DNA from 2 places in the Streptomyces thermospinosisporus genome. Region 1 is predicted to be linked to the other one. Evidence: riboswitches for the same ligand, from Rfam matches in the RefSeq annotation. Region 1 holds a riboswitch; the other holds the start of a gene.
The links. A riboswitch is a leader RNA that binds a small molecule or an ion and turns the genes downstream of it on or off. The one in region 1 is predicted to bind cobalamin.

Region 2: linked by a shared signal. The riboswitch ahead of ABD207_RS05060 (ribonucleoside-diphosphate reductase subunit alpha) and the one ahead of ABD207_RS30025 (SCO2321 family membrane protein) in region 1 are both predicted to bind cobalamin.

Annotation. Positions count from the first base shown of each region.
Region 1 is NZ_BAAAIZ010000121.1:1,668-9,413, forward strand. Features, by position in the region: gene ABD207_RS30005 (TetR family transcriptional regulator) at 1-608, shown strand, start outside; gene ABD207_RS30010 (ferredoxin) at 678-950, opposite strand; gene ABD207_RS30015 (aldehyde dehydrogenase) at 953-2,410, opposite strand; gene ABD207_RS30020 (Strvi_7410 family MBL fold metallo-hydrolase) at 2,614-3,696, shown strand; cobalamin riboswitch at 4,053-4,191, shown strand; gene ABD207_RS30025 (SCO2321 family membrane protein) at 4,312-5,538, shown strand; gene ABD207_RS30030 (SCO2322 family protein) at 5,535-6,227, shown strand; gene ABD207_RS30035 (energy-coupling factor transporter transmembrane component T) at 6,385-7,509, shown strand; gene ABD207_RS30040 (ABC transporter ATP-binding protein) at 7,506-7,746, shown strand, end outside.
Region 2 is NZ_BAAAIZ010000010.1:24,130-31,875, forward strand. Features, by position in the region: gene ABD207_RS05040 (bifunctional albaflavenone monooxygenase/terpene synthase) at 1-851, shown strand, start outside; gene ABD207_RS05045 (helix-turn-helix domain-containing protein) at 895-1,857, opposite strand; gene ABD207_RS05050 (hypothetical protein) at 1,966-2,199, shown strand; gene ABD207_RS05055 (ribonucleotide-diphosphate reductase subunit beta) at 2,271-3,227, opposite strand; gene ABD207_RS05060 (ribonucleoside-diphosphate reductase subunit alpha) at 3,290-5,662, opposite strand; cobalamin riboswitch at 5,785-5,922, opposite strand; gene ABD207_RS05065 (GNAT family N-acetyltransferase) at 5,975-6,478, opposite strand; gene mctP (monocarboxylate uptake permease MctP) at 6,607-7,746, opposite strand, start outside.

The sequences.
Region 1 (7,746 bases):
CCGGCACCGTACGTACCTCTCCGGCCTCGCCGCTCACCGAGCGGCAGGAGGCACGCCGGCGCCGCATCCTGCACGCGACCGCGCAACTGGCCAGCCGGGGCGGGTTCGACGCGGTGCAGATGCGGGAGGTGGCGGAGTCCTCCCAGGTGGCCCTCGGCACCCTGTACCGCTACTTCCCGTCCAAGATCCATCTGCTGGTGGCGACCATGCAGGACCAGCTGGAGCACATGCACGGCACGCTGCGGAAGAAGCCGCCGGCCGGTGAGACGGCGGCCGGGCGGGTGGCGGAGACGCTGATGCGGGCGTTCCGGGCGCTGCAGCGCGAGCCGCATCTGGCGGATGCGATGGTGCGTGCGCTGACCTTCGCCGACCGCAGTGTGAGCCCGGAGGTCGACCAGGTCTCCCGGCAGACCACGGCGATCATCCTGGACGCGATGGGCCTGGAGGAGGACCCCACGCCCGACCAGCTGTCCGCGGTCCGCGTGATCGAGCACACCTGGCACTCGGCGCTGATCACCTGGCTGTCGGGGCGTGCCTCCATCGCCCAGGTGAAGATCGACATCGAGACGGTGTGCCGCCTGATCGACCTGCCGGACGAGCGACGGTAGCGGGCGCCGACACCCGCTGCCGAAGAGCCCGTTGCCGCCGCCCGCTGCGAAAAGCCCGTTGCCGCCGCGCTACTCCTCCGGAGGGAACACCGGCTCCCCGCTGTCCAGCAGCGTGATGACGATGGCCTCCACCGGGCAGTGCTCGGCCGCGGTGAGGATCCGTTCGTCGGCGTCGGTGGCGTCGGACGCGGGGCGGGACTGGCGGGCCGAGTCGAGGCGGAAGGCGTGCGGGGCGTGGTGGACGCAGGTGCCGGAGCCGATGCACACGGCCCGGTCGACCTCCACCCGCCAGCGGTCACCCGCCCGCAGGCCGGGGCCCTGGCGCGCGGGAGAGGTGCCCATGCTCAGCCCTCCCATCCGGCCGGCAGATGGATGGTCTTGTGCTCCAGGTATTCGGCGTAGCCCTCGGGGCCGAACTCGCGCCCTATGCCGGAGTTCTTGTAGCCGCCGAAGGGGCCGAGCATGTCGAGGCTGAAGGTGTTCACCGAGTAGGTGCCGGTGCGGATGCGGCGGGCCACGTCGATGCCGCGCCGGGTGTCGGTGGTCCAGACGCTGCCGCTGAGGCCGTAGTCGGAGTCGTTGGCGATCTTCACCGCGTCGGACTCGTCGTCGTAGGGCAGCAGGCAGATCACCGGGCCGAAGATCTCCTCGCGGGCGATGCGCATGCCGTTGCCGACGTCACCGAAGAGGGTGGGCTCGACATACCAGCCGCGGTCCAGGCCGGCCGGACGCCCGCCGCCCGCCAGGACCTTGGCGCCCTCCTCCTGGCCGAGGCGTACGTAGTCGAGGCTGCGCCGCTGCTGCCGCTCGGCGACCAGCGGGCCCACCTGGGTGGCCGGGTCGAGCGGGTCGCCGACCACCAGGGCGCTCGCCGCCGCCGCGAGGGCCTCGGCGAACTCGTCGTAGCGGGAGCGGGGCAGCAGGATGCGGGTCTGGGCCACGCAGGCCTGCCCGTTGTTCATCCAGGCCGCCGGCACCAGGCCCTCGACGACCGGCTCCACCTCCGCGTCCGGCAGCACCACGGCGGCCGACTTGCCGCCCAGTTCCAGCGTCACCCGGGTCAGGTTGCGCGCGGCCACCTCCATCACCCGCCGGCCCGCCGCGACCGACCCGGTGAACGACACCTTGTCCACCCCGGGGTGCCCGACCAGGTACTCGCTCACCTCCCGGTCGGCCGGCAGAATCGACAGCACCCCCTCGGGCAGCCCGGCCTCACGGGCGATCTCGCCCAGCACATAGGCGTCCAGGGGCGCCTCGGGCGAGGGCTTGAGCACCACCGTGCAGCCGGTGAGCAGCGCGGGCGCGAGCTTGGCGGCGGCCACGAACTGCGGGACGTTCCAGGGGATCACGGCGGCGACCACACCGACCGGCTCGCGGCGCACCAGGATCGGGCCCAGCACACCGTCCCGCTTCTCCTCGTACGCATATTCCCGCGCGACCCCGATGGCGGTGTCCCACACCATCACCGCGCCCAGCGCCTGCGCCAGCACGCTCCAGGAGTAGGGGGAGCCGTTCTGGGAGGAGACGACGCGGGCGATCTCCTCATGGCGGGCTGCGATGCCGTCCTTGATCCGGGTGACGACCTCGATGCGCTCCGCGAGACTCGTACGTGGCCAGGGGCCCTCGTCGAACGCCCGCCGGGCCGCCACCACGGCGCGGTCGACGTCTGCGGCCGAGGCGTGCGGCACGCGCCCGATGACCTCCTCGGTGTGCGGGGAGATCACCTCGATGACCTCGCGGCCCTGGGGGTCGGTCAACTCCCCGCCGATGAACAGCTGTCCGTGTTCCACGAGCCCGGTCATGGCCGGCCGCCTCCCCGAAGCCGCTGCTTCTGACGCTCCATCAGATACTGGCACTGATACCAGTTCCGGTCAGCACAGTCCACGGGCCTTGCAGCGGGCGGCCGGAACGGAAAGGCCGAAGGAAAGTCGTCCGGGGCTACTGTCGAAACGCGTTCTAGTTATAGTGACCTGGCCGGAGTCCGGTCCGGCGATCGGGGGAGCCCATGGCCCATACGCAACCGCAGCCGCAGCCGCAACCGCAGAGGCAGCCGCAGACGCAGACAGGGGTCTACGACCATGGCGGGGGCGTCCGTTCGCTGCGGGTCCCCATCCCGGACAACCCCCTCGGCCACACCCTGGTCCACGTCCTCGACACCGACGCGGGCCCGGTGCTGATCGACACCGGCTGGGACGACCCCGAGGCGTGGACCACCCTCACCGAGGGCCTGACCGCCTGCGGCACCTCCGTCTCCGAGATCCACGGCGTGGTCGTCACCCACCACCACCCCGACCACCACGGCCTGTCCGGCCGGGTACGCGAGGCCTCCGGCGCCTGGATCGCCATGCACCCGGCGGACATCGACGTCGTCCGCCGCACCCGCGAGGCCCCGCCCGAGCGCTGGCTGACCTACATGGCCGACCGGCTCGCCGCCGCCGGCGCCCCCGAGAGCCATCTGGCGCCGCTGCGCGCGGCCCTGGGCCGCCGCGCCCTCCCCGCCCTCTCCCCCGCGCTCCCCGACCGCGAGATCGTCCCCGGCGAACTGCTCGACCTGCCGGGCCGCCGGCTGCGCGCCGTGTGGACGCCGGGCCACACCCCCGGTCACGTCTGCCTGCACCTGGAGGAGGAGCATCCGGCCCGGCTCCCGGGCAACGGCCGTCTCTTCTCCGGCGACCATCTGCTGCCCGGCATCACCCCGCACATCGGCCTCTACGAGGACCCCGACGACACCACCCCGACCGATCCCCTCGGCGACTACCTCGACTCCCTGGAACGCGTCGCCCGTCTCACCCCCGCCGAGATCCTCCCCGCCCACCAGCACCCCTTCACCGACGCCCCCGCCCGCGTCGCCGCCCTGCGCGCCCACCACGCCTCCCGCCTCACCGGCCTGCTGGCCCTGCTCGCCACCCCGCTCACCCCCTGGCAGCTGGCGGAGCGCATGACCTGGAACCGCCCCTGGGACGACATCCCGCACACCTCCCGCACCATCGCCGTCGCGGAGGCCGAGTCCCATCTGCGCCACCTGGTGAAGCTCGGCCGGGCGGAGGCGGTCCCGGGCAGCGGCCCGGTGACCTACGCGGCGGTATGACCTGGAATGCCGGGAGTTGGCGACATTGGCCCGAGTGTGTGTGGGACGAGCCGCGTGACCCGGACCGCGCGAGACGAGCCGCGTGACCCGGACCGCGCGAGACGAGCCGCGTGCCCCGGACCGCGCGAGACGAGCCGCGTGCCCCGGACCGCGCGAGACGAGCCGCGTGACCCGGACCGCGCGAGACGAGCCGCGTGCCCCGGACCGCGCGAGACGAGCCGCGTGACCCGGACCGCGCGAGACGAGCCGCGTGACCCGGACCGCGCGAGACGAGCCGCGTGACCCGGACCGCGCGAGACGAGCCGCGTGACCCGGACCGCACGGGATCGTGAGGTGAGGCACCCCACCCTGCCCCCTGACTACGTGCGGGTAAAGTGGCGGCGTCGCTTCACGCCGTACGGGGGGAAGCCGGTGCAATTCCGGCGCTGACCCGCAACCGTGATCCGTCCCCGGAGGACGGTCAGCCGGAATGCCCCGCACGGATCGTGACCGGCTCTCGTGCCCGGCAGTCCGCCGGAGCACGGCACCGTCGAGGTATACGGGGCCGAGCCGCCGGGGTCTCCCCTGCCGCCCGCCCCCTGCACCGGCATCAAGGGAGAGAGGCACCCGCCGATCATGAACGTCCGCCGCTGCGCCGCGGTCCTGGCCGCCGTCGCCGTGATCGGCGCCGCCACCCCGGCCGCCGCCGACTCGTCCCCGTCCCCCGAGCCGTCCAAGGCCCTCCCCGCCGCCCTGTACGGCGACGGCGACCCGCAGTACGACGGCGTCTGGCGCCAGTCGCTGGCGCTGCTCGCCCAGGACACGGCCGGCGTGAAGCCGCCGAAGGCGGCCGTGGACTGGCTGACCGGCCAGCAGTGCGCCGACGGCTCCTTCGCCCCGTACCGCGCCGACACTTCGCGCGCCTGCGACGCCAAGACCCCCGTCGACACCAACCAGACGGCCGCCGCCGTCCAGGCCCTGGCCGCGCTCGGCGGGCACCACAAGGCGACCGGCAAGGCCGTCGACTGGCTCAAGTCCATACAGAACGAGGACGGCGGCTGGGGCTACACCGCGGGCGGCCCGAGCGACGCCAACTCCACCTCCGTCGTCATCGGTGCGCTCGCCGCCACCGGCGAGAAGCCGGCCCAGGTGACGAAGGACGGCAAGTCCCCCTACGACGCCCTGCTGAAGCTGGCGCTGCCCTGCAAGGGCGACGGGGCGGGCGCGTTCGCCTTCCAGCCGGACAAGAAGGGCAAGCTGATCGCCAACGCCGACGCCACGGCGGCGGGCGTGCTCGGCCTGCTCGGCAAGGGTCTGGTGGTCGAGCCCGCGAAGACGGGCACTCCTGAGCTCGCCTGCGAGAAGGCCGGCGGCCCCGGGCAGGCCGCGGTGAACGGCGGGGCGTACCTGAAGGACGAGCTGGCCGAGGACGGCCATCTGGTCTCCTCGCTGGGCGGCTCCGAGCAGCCCGACCACGGCAACACCGCGGACGCGGTGGTCGCCCTCGCCGCGCTGGGCGCGATGGAGCCGGCGAAGAAGTCCCTGGCCTGGCTGGAGAAGAACGCCGCCGGCTGGGCGGCGCAGAGCGGCCCCGCCGCCTACGCCCAGCTGATCCTCGCCGCCCACGCCACCGGCGCCGACCCGCGCGCCTTCGGCGGGACGGACCTGGTGAAGAAGCTGGCCGCGACCGGCCCCGCCGCCGAGAAGGAGAACGAGAAGGAGAAGCAGAAGGCCGCCGCCTCCGACGCCGAATCCGACTCGGACTCCGGCTTCGGCGTCTGGTGGTACGTCGGCGTGTGCCTGGTCGCCGGTATCGGCATCGGCTTCCTGTTCAGCGGCCGCAGGAAGAGGCAGCAGCCGTGACCCGCAGAACGCTCGTGCTGTTCCTGGCCTTCCTGGCCGCGCTCCTGCCGGTGCCGGCGGGAGCGGGCCAGGCGCAGGCCGCCGGGTACCGCTACTGGTCGTTCTGGGAGCGCGAGGGCGAGCAGTGGACGTACGCCACCCAGGGCCCGTCCACCGCCCGCCCCTACGACGGCGATGTCCAGGGCTTCCGCTTCTCCGTCAGCGAGGACTCCGGTGACGCGGCGAAGCCGCGCGGCACCGCCGACTTCGGCACCATCTGCGCCAAGACCCCGCCGAAGGACGGCACCAAGCGCGTGGCCCTGGTCCTCGACTTCGGCACGCGGGCCGACGCTCCCTCGGGCGAGCGTCCGCCCGCCAACCGCACGGCCTGCGCCCGGGTCCCCGAGGACGCGACGACCTCCGACGCGCTGGCGGCCGTCGCCGAACCCCTGCGCTACGACGCCAAGGCGTTGCTGTGCGCGATCGCCGGCTATCCGGCGAAGGGCTGCGGGGAGCAGGTGTCCGGCAAGGCTCCGGACGACGCCTCGGCGGACGAGGAGCAGGCCCGGGAGCAGTCCGCGGAGAAGGAGAAGTCCGCCAAGTCCGCCTCTGACGGCGGGCCTTCGCTGGGGCTGATCGGCGGTGCCGCGGTCGTGGTGCTGCTGGCCGGTGCCGCCCTCTGGCAGGCCCGACGCAGGCATGGCCGATAGCACGCCCCGCAGCGGGCCCTCGCCCCTCGCCGGACGCCGCGAGGGCCTCCGGGGCACCTCCGCGAGCGGTGAGCCGGCCAAGTCCCCCCGTGAGAGCGCGGGGACCGGTCCGGCGCGGGCGGAGGCCGGGACCGGTCCGGCGCAGCCCGACGCGGAGATGAGCCCGTCACGGACCGGCACGCCCACCGCCCGCCGCGGCCGGCCGGACGCGCTGCACCCCGGCGCCTGGTGGCTGTGGTCGCTGGCCCTCGGCACCGCGGCCACCCGCACCACCAACCCGCTCCTGCTGGGCCTCCTCATCGCCGTCTCCGCGTACGTCGTGGCCACCCGCCGCCCCGACGCGCCCTGGGCCCGCTCCTACGGGGTGTTCGTCAAGCTGGCGCTCGCCGTCCTCCTCGTCCGCCTCGTGTTCGCGACCGTCCTCGGCTCGCCGATCCCCGGCACGCATGTGATCCTCGCCCTGCCCGAAGTCCCGCTGCCCGACTGGGCGCAGGGCATCCGCCTCGGCGGCAAGGTCACCGCCGAGGCGCTCACCTTCGCGCTCTACGACGGCCTCCGGCTCGCCGCCCTGCTGGTCTGCGTGGGCGCCGCGAACTCCCTGGCCAACCCCTCCCGGCTGCTGAAGTCCCTGCCCGGCGCGCTCTACGAGACGGGCGTGGCCGTGGTCGTGGCGCTCACCTTCGCGCCGCATCTCATCGCCGACGTCCAGCGGCTGCGCGCCGCCCGGCGCCTGCGGGGGCGTCCGGACAAGGGACTCCGGGGCCTGGCGCAGGTGGCCCTGCCCGTGCTGGAGGGCGCGCTGGAACGCTCCGTGGCGCTCGCCGCCGCCATGGACGCCCGAGGCTACGGCCGCACCGCGCAGGTCCCGCCCGCCGTCCGCCGGACCACCGCCGCGCTCACCCTCGGCGGTCTGCTCGGCGTCTGCGCGGGGACGTACGGTCTGCTCTCCGCGGCGGGCGCCGGCTACGGCGTGCCCCTGCTGCTCGGCGGGCTCGCCGCCGCGCTGGCGGGGCTGTGGCTGGGCGGCCGGCGCTCGCTGCGCACCCGGTACCGCCCGGACCGGTGGGACGCGCGGGCCTGGCTGGTCGCCGCCTCCGGCGCCGCCGTCGCGGCCGTGACGGCGCTGGCCGCCGTCCGCGATCCGGCGGCGCTGCACCCGGGTGTGGTCCCGCTGGTCGCCCCGGCGCTTCCCCTGTGGCCGGCGGCGGCCGTGCTGATCGGCCTGCTGCCCGCCTTCATCGCCCCCGCACCTCACCAGGACAGCCGCGAGGAGCCGTCGTGATCCGCTTCGAGAACGTGTCGGTGACCTACGACGGGGCGGACGAACCCACCGTCCGGGGCGTCGACTTCGAGGTCCCCGAGGGGGAACTCGTGCTGCTGGCCGGGCCGTCCGGCGTCGGCAAGTCGACCGTGCTGGGCGCGGTCGGCGGCCTGGTCCCGCACTTCACCGGCGGCACCCTGCACGGCAGGGTCACCGTCGCCGGCCGTGACACCCGCACCCACAAGCCGCGCGAACTCG
Region 2 (7,746 bases), on a different contig from region 1:
GCGCCGAACGCATCTGCGCCGCGCTCGCCACGTTGTTCAGCGGCATGTACCAGCGCATGGTGGTGCCGCTCGGCCCGCTGTATAAGGTGCCGCTTCCGGCCAACCGGGAATTCAACCGGGCACTGGCCGATCTGCACCTCCTGGTGGACGAGATCGTCGCCGACCGCCGGGCAAGCGGTCAAAAGCCGGACGATTTGCTGACGGCTTTGCTCGAGGCGGAGGACGAGAATGGCGAGCCCATCGGGGAACAGGAGATCCACGACCAGGTCATCGCGATACTCACGCCCGGCAGTGAAACCGTCGGATCTGTAATCATGTCGCTACTCTTGGTTCTCACCGAACGCCCGGAGATCGGGGACAAGATCCGCGACGAGGTGAAAGCCGTCGTCGGTGACCGGCAGGTCGCATTCGAGGACGTACGGAAGCTGGCGTACACCGCGAATGTCGTGACCGAGACCCTGCGCCTGTATCCGGCCGTCTGGATATTGACCCGGCGGGCGGTGGCCGACACGGAACTCGGCGGATACCGCATTCCCAAGGGGGCCGACCTCATCTACAGCCCGTACGCCATCCAGCGCGACCACCGGTCGTACCGGCGGCACGAGGAGTTCGACCCCGACCGCTGGCTCCCCGAGCGGTCCAAGGAGGTGCCCAAGTACGCGATGAGCCCGTTCAGCGTGGGCAACCGCAAGTGCCCCAGCGACCACTTCTCGATGGCCGAGCTGACGCTCATCACCGCGGCGATCGCCTCGAACTACCGGTTCGAGCACGCACCCGGCTCGGACACCCGGCCCCGCATCGGCATCACGCTGCGGCCCAGGCGGCTGATGCTGCGGGCGCTGCCCCGCTGACCGGCCGGCCCCGGCGCGCGTCGCCGGCCGGCACGGCGCACGTTCAGGCGGCTTCCGTGCCCCTGAACGTGCGCCGGTAGGCCTGCGGGGTGGTCCCCACCGCGCGCACGAAGTGGTGGCGCAGCGCCGCGGCGTTGCCGAAGCCGGTGCGGCCCGCGATCGCGTCCACCGTCTCGTCGGTCCTCTCAAGGAGCTGCTGGGCGAGCAGCACCCGCTGGCGCAGGATCCAGCGGTAGGGCGTGGTGCCGGTCTCCTGCTGGAAGCGGCGGGCGAAGGTGCGCGGCGACATATGGGCGCGGGCGGCGAGCTGCTCGACGGTGACCTCCTGGTCGAGGTTCTGCTCCATCCACACCAGCACCCCGGCCACCGTGTCACCGGAGTGCTGCGGCAGCGGGCGCTCGATGTACTGGGCCTGGCCGCCGTCGCGGTGCGGGGGCACCACCATGCGCCGGGCGATCTTGTTGGCCACCTCCGGGCCCTCCTCCTTGCGGACCAGGTGCAGGCAGGCGTCGATCCCGGCGGCGGTGCCCGCGGAGGTGATCACCGGGTCCTCGTCGACGTAGAGCACGTCCGGCTCCACCGTCAGATGCGGATACTGCCTGCTCAGCGTCTCGGCGTGGCGCCAGTGCACGGTGCAGCGGCGGCCGTCCAGCAGCCCGGCCGCGGCGAGCACGAAGACCCCGGAGCAGACGCTGAGCACCCGAGCGCCCCGGTCCACCGCCCGGCGCAGGGCCTGAAGCAGCTCTGGCGGGAACGTGCGGCTCTCGAAGCCGGACCCGGCCGGCACGGCGACCAGATCGGCCTCCTCCAGCCGCTCCAGGCCGTGCTCCACCTGGAGGGTGAGGCCCGAGTTGCAGCGCAGCACGGTGCCCTCCGCCGAGGCCACGGCGAAGTCGTACACCGGCAGTCCCTCGTCGCTGCGGTCGATGCCGAAGACCTCGCAGACGACACCGAGTTCGAAGGGGTTCACGCCGTTGAGGAGGACGGCGGCCACATTGCGGAGCATGCTCCCAGTGTGCCGCGTCATTGGCAGGAAATCGAGGGTGTGCGGCAGTCCTGCCACTGTTTGTAAGGAGTGTCTGGCGCGACAGTGGTGTCCATGGATACGGCACACATGGAAGCACTGATCGGAATGCTCGTCGTTCTCGCCCTGTTCGCCCTGATGATCCTCCCCGCCGCGATCGGCATCGCGCACGAGCGGAGGATCGACCGTCAGCTCCGGCAGGCCGGGACCGCAAGGGACACGACACGGGTCACGCCCCGTGCCCCCGCCGGCCACACGTCGGCCTCCGCCGGCCACACGTCGCGCCGTGACGCCACCTCGCAGCACACCGCGCGAGCGGCGTGAGACGAGGTGGCACCCGGACGGACACCGGCCGAAGAGCCTTCCCGGAGACCGGGGAGGTCTCCTAGGGGCTCCTAGAAGTCCTCGTCCAGGTCGACCGTGCCCTCCACGGCGACCTGGTACGCGGACGGGCGCCGCTCGAAGAAGTTCGTCAGCTCCTGCACCCCCTGCAGCTCCATGAACGAGAACGGGTTCTCCGAGCCGTAGACGGGGGCGAAGCCCAGCCGGGTCAGCCGCTGGTCGGCTACGCACTCCAGGTACTGCCGCATCGACTCGGTGTTCATCCCCGGCAGCCCGTCGCCGCACAGGTCACGGGCGAACTGCAGCTCCGCCTCGACCGCCTCGCGCAGCATGTCGGTCACCTGCCGGCCCAGCTCCTCGTCGAAGAGCTCCGGCTCCTCCTTGCGCACGGTGTCGACCACGTCGAAGGCGAACGACATGTGCATCGTCTCGTCGCGGAACACCCAGTTGGTGCCGGTCGCCAGCCCGTGCAGCAGGCCCCGGCTGCGGAACCAGTACACGTAGGCGAAGGCCCCGTAGAAGAACAGGCCCTCGATGCACGCCGCGAAGCAGATCAGGTTGAGCAGGAACCGGCGGCGGTCCTCCCTGGTGCGCAGCCGGTCGATCTCCTCCACCGAGTCCATCCACTTGAAGCAGAACCCGGCCTTCTCCCGGATCGACGGGATGTTCTCCACGGCCGCGAAGGCGGCGGCCCGGTCGTCCGGGTCGGGCAGATAGGTGTCCAGCAGCGTCAGATAGAACTGGACGTGAACGGCCTCCTCGAACAGCTGACGGCTCAGATACAGCCGCGCCTCGGGCGAGTTGATGTGCTTGTACAGCGTCAGCACCAGGTTGTTCGCCACGATCGAGTCGCCGGTGGCGAAGAACGCCACCAGCCTGCCGATCAGATGCTGCTCGGACGGGCTGAGCCTGGCGAGGTCGGCCACGTCGGAGTGGAGGTCGACCTCCTCCACGGTCCAGGTGTTCTTGATGGCGTCCCGGTAGCGCTCGTAGAAGTCGGGGTACCGCATCGGCCGCAGCGTCAGCTCGAAGCCGGGGTCGAGCAGGTTCTGGGGACGGGTGGTGCTGGTGGTCACTGGCATGCCTCGCAGGACTCGGGGTTCTCCAGGGAGCAGGCGACCGCCTCGGGATCGGCGGTGGTCTGCGCGGGGACGGTGGGCTGCTGCGCGCGGGCCGCGCGGGCGATCCGGGTCGCCGGGCGCGAACGCAGGTAGTACGTCGTCTTCAGGCCCGATTTCCAGGCGTACGCGTACATCGAGGAGAGCTTGCCGATGGTCGGCGTCTCCATGAACAGGTTCAGGGACTGGGACTGGTCCAGGAACGGGGTGCGGGCGGCGGCCATGTCGATCAGACCGCGCTGCGGGATCTCCCAGGCCGTGCGGTACAGCCGCCGCACGTCCTCGGGGATCCATGCGAAGCCCTGCACCGAGCCGTTCGCCTCGCGCAGCGCCTCCCGGGTGCGCGCGTCCCACACCCCGAGCCGCTTGAGGTCATCGACCAGGTACGAGTTGACCTGGAGGAACTCACCGGAGAGCGTCTCGCGCTTGAACAGGTTGGACACCTGCGGCTCGATGCACTCGTAGACGCCCGCGATGGAGGCGATGGTGGCGGTCGGCGCGATCGCAAGCAGCAGCGAGTTGCGCAGGCCGGTGGAGGCGATCCGCTCCCGCAGCGCCGCCCAGCGCTCCGGCCAGGCGAACTCGACGTCGTAGTGGTCGGGATGCAGCACACCCCGGGCCGTGCGGGTCTTCTCCCAGGCCGGCAGCGGCCCGTTGCGCTCGGCCAGATCGGCGGAGGCCTCGTAGGCGGCGAGCATGATCCGCTCGGCGATTTTCGTGGACAGCGCCTTCGCCTCCGGGGAGTCGAAGGGCAGCCGCAGCTTGAAGAAGACGTCCTGCAGCCCCATCGCACCGAGGCCCACCGGCCGCCACTTGGCGTTGGAGCGGCCCGCCTGCTCGGTCGGGTAGAAGTTGATGTCGACGACCCGGTCGAGGAAGGTCACGGCCGTGCGCACGGTCTCGTCCAGCCGCTGCCAGTCGATGTCCCTCGTCGCCGGGTCGGCGAACGCGCCGAGGTTGACCGACCCGAGGTTGCACACCGCCGTCTCGCCGTCGCTGGTGACCTCCAGGATCTCCGTGCAGAGGTTGGAGGAGTGGATCACCTGGCCGGGCTCGGCGGTCTGGTTGGCGGTGCGGTTGGCGGCGTCCTTGAAGGTCATCCAGCCGTTGCCGGTCTGCGCCAGGGTGCGCATCATCCGCCCGTACAGCTCACGCGCGGGCAGGGTCTTCCTCGCCAGGCCCGCCGCCTCCGCCTTGCGGTACGCCGCGTCGAACTCCTCGCCCCACAGGTCGACCAGCTCGGGCACGTCCGAGGGCGAGAACAGCGACCACTGCTCGTCGGCGCTGACCCGCCGCATGAACTCGTCCGGCACCCAGTGCGCCAGGTTCAGATTGTGCGTGCGCCGGGCGTCCTCACCGGTGTTGTCGCGCAGCTCCAGGAACTCCTCGATGTCCGAGTGCCAGGTCTCCAGGTACACCGCCGCCGCGCCCTTGCGCCGGCCGCCCTGGTTCACCGCGGCCACCGAGGCGTCCAGCGTCTTCAGGAACGGCACGATGCCGTTGGAGTGCCCGTTGGTGCCCCGGATCAGCGAACCCCGGGAGCGGATGCGGGAGTACGACAGCCCGATGCCGCCGGCGTGCTTCGACAGGCGGGCCACCTGGTGGTAGCGGTCGTAGATGGAGTCCAGCTCGTCCTTGGGGGAGTCCAGCAGGTAGCAGGAGGACATCTGCGGGTGACGGGTGCCGGAGTTGAACAGCGTGGGGGAGGAGGGCAGATAGTCCAGCCGGCTCATCAGCCGGTACAGCGCCGCGACCTCCTCCAGCGCGCGGACGGTGTCGTCCTCGGCGAGACCGGCGGCCACCCGCAGCAGGAAGTGCTGGGGCGTCTCGATCACTTTGCGGGTGATCGGGTGCCGCAGCAGATAGCGGCTGTGCAGGGTGCGCAGGCCGAAGTAGCCGAAGCGGTCGTCGGCGCCGGTGTCGATCAGCGCGTCCAGGCGCTCGGCGTGCAGCCGGACGAACGCGGCGGTCCGGTCCGCGATGAGGCCCTCGCGGTGACCGGTCGCGACGGAGGTGGTGAACGAGGTGACGCCCTGGGAGGCGGCCTCGGCGCGGATGCCGATGGTCAGCAGCCGGGCGGCGAGCCGGGAGTAGGCGGGGTCCTCGGAGATCAGCCCGGCCGCCGCCTCGGTGGCCAGCTCCCGCAGCTCCGCCTCGTCGGCGCGGGCGGAGCGGCCGCGCAGCGCGGCGGCGGCCACCCGGCCGGGGTCGGCGTCGGGCAGGTCGGCGGTCAGCTCGGTCAGGGTCCGCAGCAGCGCGGCACCGGGGCCGTCGCCCGCCTCGGTCACGTCGATCGCTGAAGCCGGATCGGCTGGCGCGATGGTCACGTGGGGTCTCCCTCGCTCGGCACAGGGGCCTCGTCGAGGGAAGGAGGCAGCTCACGAGCGCACGCGGCGCCGCGTCCACCGGCCCATTCCGCGAGGCCCGGACGTCAGGGCACCCGACCGGACGGCCGGGCGCACTGCCGGCAGGTCCTCGGACTTGGCCCGTGGCACGCACACGAGATGCGGGCACGCACGAGTACACCGTTGCGGGACAGTTCCGGATTCGCACCGGATTCCCCTGCGGCGACAGCGAGCATGAGCATACATCTTGTGCCGGGTGGTGAGAGCACCCCCATATGTTGTGCCGCGATGCTGTCAGAGCGTCAGTTCATAGGTGAGCAGCGTGAGGTCGTCCAGGTGCGGGACCGGGTTCCAGTCCCGCTCGGGGGTGCGGACGAACCCGAGCCGTTCGTAGATGCGGTGCGCCGCATGCATCGACGCCTGCGTGGACAGCACCATCCGCTCGCACCCGAGCGCCCGCGCCCGCTCCACACAGGCGCGCACCAGGGCCTCCCCGGCGCCCCGCCCCCGGCCGGCCCGGTCCACCGCGAGCATCCGTATCTCGGCCTCGCCCGGCCCGGCGATGTCCGCCATCGGCCCTCCGTCCGGCACGAAGGTCACCCCGCCCAGCAGCCGCCCCCGCTCCTCGGCGACCAGCACCTCGGCGGCCGCCGCCCGCTTGGCCACGTCCCGCAGCTCGCCCAGGTAGGAGTCGCTCTCCCCGAAGTCCAGCAGCCCGTCGTCGAGATAGGCCCGGGCGGTGATCTCCCCCAGCTCCTCGTACTCCTCGGTCTGCACCGGCCTGATGACGATGTCCATGGGCCGAGTCTGCCGCACGGGTACGACAACGGGCCGCCGGATCTCTCCGGCGGCCCGTGCCCGGCCCACGACGGCGCGGGAACCGCGCTCAGCGCATCAGAGCGTCAGTGCGTCAGTGCGTCAGCGCGTCAGTGCTCGGCGGCCGCGGTGGCCGGCGGCAGCTCCACCTGGACACCGGGGTCGCCCGCGTCCGCCGTGTAGTCCGACGGCTGGGTCTCGTCGTTGCCCTCGGGCGCCTTGACCGCCTTGAACACGAAGGTCAGCACCACCGTCACCAGCACGTTGATCACAAAGGCGGTGAGACCGATGTACCCGATCTCGCCGATGCCCGGGATCTCGTCCGCGCTGCCGCCGAAGTGCTTCTGCGTCGGCGAGGACACCCCGTACGCGGCGGCCGTGCCGTAGATCATGCCGACCGCCCAGCCGGCCAGCAGCGCCCACCGGTGGAACCAGCGGGTGAACAGGCCGCCCACCAGCGCCGGGAAGGTCTGCAGGATCCAGATGCCGCCCAGCAGCTGGAAGTTGATCGCCACCGTCTTGTCCATGGTCAGGACGAAGACCAGCGCACCCACCTTCACCAGCAGCGAGACCAGCTTGGACACCCGCGTCTCGTCCTTGGGCGTGGCGTCGGGCTTGATGAAGTCCTTGTAGATGTTGCGGGTGAACAGGTTCGCCGCCGCGATCGACATGATCGCCGCCGGCACCAGCGCGCCGATGCCGATGGCCGCGAAGGCCACGCCCGCGAACCAGTCCGGGAACATGTTCTCGAACAGCTGCGGGATCGCCAGCTGGCCGTTCTGCACCTTCACCCCGGCCGCGATCGCCATGAAGCCGAGCAGCGCCAGCAGGCCCAGCATCAGGGAGTACAGCGGCAGGATCGTGGTGTTGCGGCGGATCACCTCACGGCTGCGCGAGGACAGCGTCGCCGTGATCGAGTGCGGGTACATGAACAGCGCCAGCGCCGAGCCGAACGCCAGTGTCGCGTACGTCCACTGGCCCGCGTCGCCCGGCACCAGCGCACCGCGCGGCTGGCCGGTGGCCGGGTTGGTCTCGCCGAAGGCCTTGGTCGCGCTGGCGAAGATGTCGTCGAACCCGCCCAGCTTGATCGGGATGTAGATGATCGCCACCGCGATCACCACGTAGATCAGCGTGTCCTTGACGAACGCGATCAGCGCGGGCGCCCGCAGACCGGACGAGTAGGTGTACGCGGCCAGCACACCGAAGGCGATCAGCAGCGGCAGGTCCTTGATGAACCAGTTGGTGCTCTC